2 regions of the Corynebacterium sp. SA-MJD20WY100 genome follow, and region 1 is predicted to be linked to the other one. Evidence: predicted binding sites of a transcription regulator. Region 1 holds the regulator's gene; the other holds the start of a gene.
The links. The regulator LexA, encoded in region 1, represses DNA repair genes until DNA is damaged. The targets are predictions, from matches to a motif close to CGAACANNTGTTCG.
Positions count from the first base shown of each region.

Region 2: a site for LexA is predicted at 943-956, ahead of ABJ196_RS04055 (SAV_6107 family HEPN domain-containing protein). Genes of this name have one in related genera too.

Region 1 is NZ_JBCJKS010000011.1:5,769-8,169, forward strand. Features, by position in the region: gene nrdR (transcriptional regulator NrdR) at 1-39, opposite strand, end outside; gene ABJ196_RS07250 (hypothetical protein) at 237-437, opposite strand; gene lexA (transcriptional repressor LexA) at 993-1,694, shown strand; gene ABJ196_RS07260 (DeoR/GlpR family DNA-binding transcription regulator) at 2,068-2,401, shown strand, end outside.
Region 2 is NZ_JBCJKS010000005.1:40,212-42,612, reverse strand. Features, by position in the region: gene ABJ196_RS04065 (polyprenyl synthetase family protein) at 1-23, opposite strand, end outside; gene ABJ196_RS04060 (N-acetyltransferase) at 148-768, opposite strand; gene ABJ196_RS04055 (SAV_6107 family HEPN domain-containing protein) at 1,060-1,488, shown strand; gene ABJ196_RS04050 (DUF3040 domain-containing protein) at 1,694-2,086, shown strand.

The sequences.
Region 1 (2,401 bases):
GACGCGCGACTGTTCATTGTGGCAAAACGGGCAATACACTGGGACTCCTCTCCACGGTGCCGCAGCGACCACGGCCACCTGTGCGGCCATGGGTGCGGTACGGATTCGATGTCCCAGTGTAGCGCCCTGCCCTCGCGGGCCCTATTTACTTATGTCTCGCTTGCGAACGTCCCCGGCATGCCGCGCCGTGACGTCCCCAAGCGGAGCTTTCCCTACCTCCCCCGTAACCAAGCGGCCTAACGTGCAACGTTGACGGCGGCCATTTCTGCCTGCGGCGCCATATCCGCACCAGTCATGGTCTCTTCCGCGGCGCCTCCGCCGAAGACGATGGTGAAGAAGAGCGCTGCTCCAAACACAGCACCGAGCACCGCGCCGCCGCGCAACGAGTCCCTCTCCTCCGTGTTCGAAACGTCAACACGAGCAGTGCGAGGACGCACGGATGCTGGTCCATGACCGCTCCGGCGTTCGATATCTAGCGTTCGAACGCTCCCGCCGTAGGCACCAGTTCGACGTGGAGTACGATGCCCCGCCGGAACATCCCACACGGCCGCCGGCGGCACGACTGCGGCGGAGTGATTGTCAACCAAAGACGAGGTACGAGCCGCGAAGCGAGTAGTGTTCAATGCGATAGCCATGAGAGAGTCCTTTCGTCGTGTGCGGCCATCATACGAAGCGGTAAGAACATGTTCGAAAGTTGGTCGCTGTTATGTTCGAATTAGTTGCTATGTTCGATTTATAGCAAGCTTTCGAAAATTTGTCCACAAATCGCGCAAATTTCTCGAACATCCGTGCTTAGCGTGCTAAAAATAGAGGGGAAGCCATTTCATGGCAGTCGCGCGTCTCGGGCACGACTCGGAGGTAGCACCGCGGCGGATCACGTTCCCCGCCCAGCCTTCTTCCGGCTCGTTCCTATACGCCTAGTCCGTATCCGCACGTTCGTCCCGCCCATCGACCACACGACTTTCCGCCCCACCCAAAGGAGCCTTGAACCCATGCCCCGCAAGTCAGCAAAAAATACCGGCAAGCCCGACGTTTCCACGCTGAGCGAACGCCAGCGTCGCATCCTCGAAGTCATCAGCGACGCAGTCCTGCTGCGCGGTTATCCGCCGAGCATTCGCGAGATTGGTGACGCTACCGGACTACAGTCCACCTCATCCGTGGCCTACCAGCTCAAGCAGCTGGAGGAAAAGGGATTTTTGCGCCGTGACCCGAACAAGCCGCGCGCGGTGGACGTTCGCCACCTCCACGATCAGAAGAAGAAGCCGGGCCCTGCACCGAAGTCTGCGGACACACAGCCGGTTCCGCCGGAGGCCTCGGGAGTAAGCTACGTGCCGGTCGTCGGCCGCATTGCCGCGGGCGCCCCCATCACGGCAGAGGAAAACGTGGACACGTACTTCCCCATGCCGGACGAGATTGTCGGCTCCGGGGATCTGTACATGCTCCAGGTCGTCGGCGAGTCCATGAAGGACGCGGGCATCCTCGATGGCGACTGGGTCATCGTTCACTCGCAGTCCACCGCCGAGGAAGGCGACTTTGTCGCAGCATTGTTGGGTGGCGATGAAGCGACGGTCAAGGAATTTCACCGTGACTCTACCGGCGTGTGGCTGTTGCCGCACAATGATGACTTTGACCCCATCGACGGCACTCATGCCACCATTATGGGCAAGGTCGTGTCCGTTTTCCGCAAGATTTAATCGGATAACCTTTTACGCGCCAAGGGTGGGATTACCCACCCTTTTCTCGTGTTTTTTACCCCTTAATTGGGGCGAAACCTGCATGGACGCTCATCACAGATTGACGTCCGGACACAGCCGAAATCCCATGTAGAACAATTTTTAGGGGCGATGTGGCGCATACCTCAATGTGAGATTAGATCCGAACGCCTTTGTTTTACGCGTGTTTTGGGACAATAGCCATATATCCCCATAAGGCAACGCGACCGCAGCAATGCAGTGCACCGCGCCGCACCAGCCCCCGGCTCCCCGCCGAGGCCTGCGCAGCACTGCCCCTCTTCGTTGCACCACGCGTTGACCGGAATTGTCCCCGAGTAAAAGAAGTGATGCCGCCATGTACGCTGAGGAGCGCCGCCGTCAGATTGCTTCGTTGACCGCCGTCGAAGGGCGCGTCAACGTCACCGAACTTTCCGAGAGATTCGATGTCACCGCGGAGACCATTCGACGCGACTTAGCGGTGCTCGACCGCGATGGCGTCGTCCACCGCGTTCACGGCGGCGCTGTTGCTTCCCAGTCTTTCCAGACCGCGGAGTTTACCCTCGACGCACGCTCACGCTCCGCGTCAACCGCCAAGTCGGCCATCGCACGCGCTGCGGTGGACTACCTCCCGCAGCCGGGCGGCTCCATCTTTCTCGACGCCGGCACTACTATCAACGCACTCGCTGACC
Region 2 (2,401 bases), on a different contig from region 1:
GCGCCGCGGACGTCATCTGGGATCGACTGGAAAGACGGCGTGGCCGTGCCGCGGCCTGCGCCGTGCGGAGAAACTGGAGTGTCATTCGCTGCGTTATTCACAGTGAACACCCTACCGTGTGGCCAAGGCCGAATTGGCGCTAGTGGCCTAGCGGGCGGGCGCGTCCGGTTCGGGGCCGTCTGCGTTGGTCTCGGGGTTGGTCTCGGGCGCTCCCTCGAGCGGGAGCCGGGCCGCGAGGATGGCAAAGGGGCGGTCGTCGCCGGGGTAGCGGAAGTTGCGCAGGACGTCGTAGAAACCGGCGGCACGGTAGAGTCCGAACGCGCGGTTGTCCTCGTGCGGAACCTCGGGCGTGGACAGCAGTGCGTAGCGTGCGGAGACGTCGCGGACGAGTTCATTGAGCATCGTGCGGCCTAAGCCTTGACCTTGAGCAGCGGGAAGCACATGGATCTCGGCGACCTCGAAGTAGTGGCGCACGAGGTCCCAATCGTCGTCCGTGAGATCACGCTGGCTGTGTAGCCCCATGCGCAACTGGCGGTCCCACCACGTGCTCGAGTTGCCGAGGAAGCCGTAGGCGAGGCCCACGATAGCGTCTCCGTCTTCTGCGATGACGGCGGTAAAGCCGGGCTGGATGCAGTCGCGCCGCCACGCATCGATGCGATAGGGCATGACGGAGTCGGGGTAGCCCATGGCCTCGACGTAGATATTGACGAGCACGGGCACGTATAACGCGAATTCCGTGGAACGCAGACGGCGGATCGTAAAGGTCACGTCTCTATGGAATCAAACTTCCCGCGATCGAGTGAACAAGGGGTGCGGTGGTTTGCCCGCACGGTCGCTGCCGCGGCGGTGTAGCCAGTCCCCAATTTTTCGAACATCGGCAAGAGTGATTCGAAATTGTCCAGTGGAAACCCTTGATCTGTTCGAACATGTGAACTAACATATGGAGTAGATGTTCGGACGGTTCGTAGTGTGTGAGTCATACAAGCCGGATGGTTCGAATGTGGAGAACCGAATAGTCAGAAATATCCACGGCGCGTAAGAAAGAAAGGAAGTCGCATCATGGCACAGATCATCTCCGCCGCTTCGAGGTTTGCGGATGCTGGACAGGCCGGAAAACGTGTGCGCTTCCTGGCGCAGGGCTATGACTTGCTCGACCGTGCCCGCGTTGAGGCTTCCGCTGGAAAGTACGAGGAGGCGCTCGAATTCGTCTATCAGGCAGCACTGCGTACCGCTGGCGCGTGGGTCGCAGGTTCGCGCGTGGCCAAGCGCAAGCGCCTGCCGTCGAGTGCGTGGGAGCGTCTGGCGCTCGTGGGCGAGGAAGCTCAGGAGTGGGCGGACAAGCTGAAGGCCTACTCGCGCACACGCTCGCGCGTCATCTCGGGGCTCGATGACTCGGTGGAGCCGGAGGTGGTGCTGGAGCTTATGGCTCTGGTGGGCGAGTTCCTTGCCGTGGTGGATGGAAACGACACGCTGCCGTTCGCGGCCTAAGGTGGTGTTGCCTGCCGCAAGCTCCGTTGGGGTGCGTGGCGGGCGGCCGGGTGAACGTATTGTTGCGGTGCCTGACGCGCTACCCTGTGGCGTGGGTGTGATCTGCTAAACGGAAATGGGGTTTCGGGAACTAACCCGATACTCTGGACGTTGGACTAGGTAGAAACCCACTTTTGGCCCCTAATTTGATCCGCAGGAGGAAGCTGTGTCTCTGTCTGAACAGGAAATGCGCACACTTCGTGAAATCGAGCAGTCGTTGATGGCTGATGATCCTAAGTTTAGTGCTGCAGTCACGGAGGCCTCCGCTGCCGAAGGGGCGAAGGGCCGCGTCACGTTGCGTGGCGTCGCGCTCGTCGTAGTGGGCCTTGTTCTTCTCATTGGCGGCGTGGCGCTGGCGCAGATGTCGCTGTGGTTCGTCGCGCTGTCCATCGTTGGCTTCCTCGTCATGTTCGGTGCGGGTGTGTGGATGCTCCGCGGCGACGCGAACGTGAGCTCGGTCGCAAAGACCTCGGCGCGTGGCACACGGCAGAGGGCGCCAAAGCAGAATCCGCAGTCTGGCGGCATGGAAGATAAGTTCCGCAGCCGCTTTGAGCGCTAGTTCCCGCTACCGGACTTTTTGCCCGGCCCCATCACTTCTGGTGAGGGGCCGGGATTTTTTTATGCCGTTTTGGGTTGGCGCAGGGGGTGCAGGCCACGGCGCCCCACTTTCACCCACTGCGCCCCCTGGTGACCACCATTCCCCACTTTGCCCCACTCGGGCCCGTGCGCGGCGGATATCCTATGCGACGGTGCGCTGTGGGGCGTCGGCGCCGCAGCGAGCGAACGGGAAAGGTGCAGGTGGGGTGGGGGACAGGAGGCATCGGAAAGCTAGTGGGCAAGGTGGTGCACATGGGGCATGGGGGAGGGGAGTGGG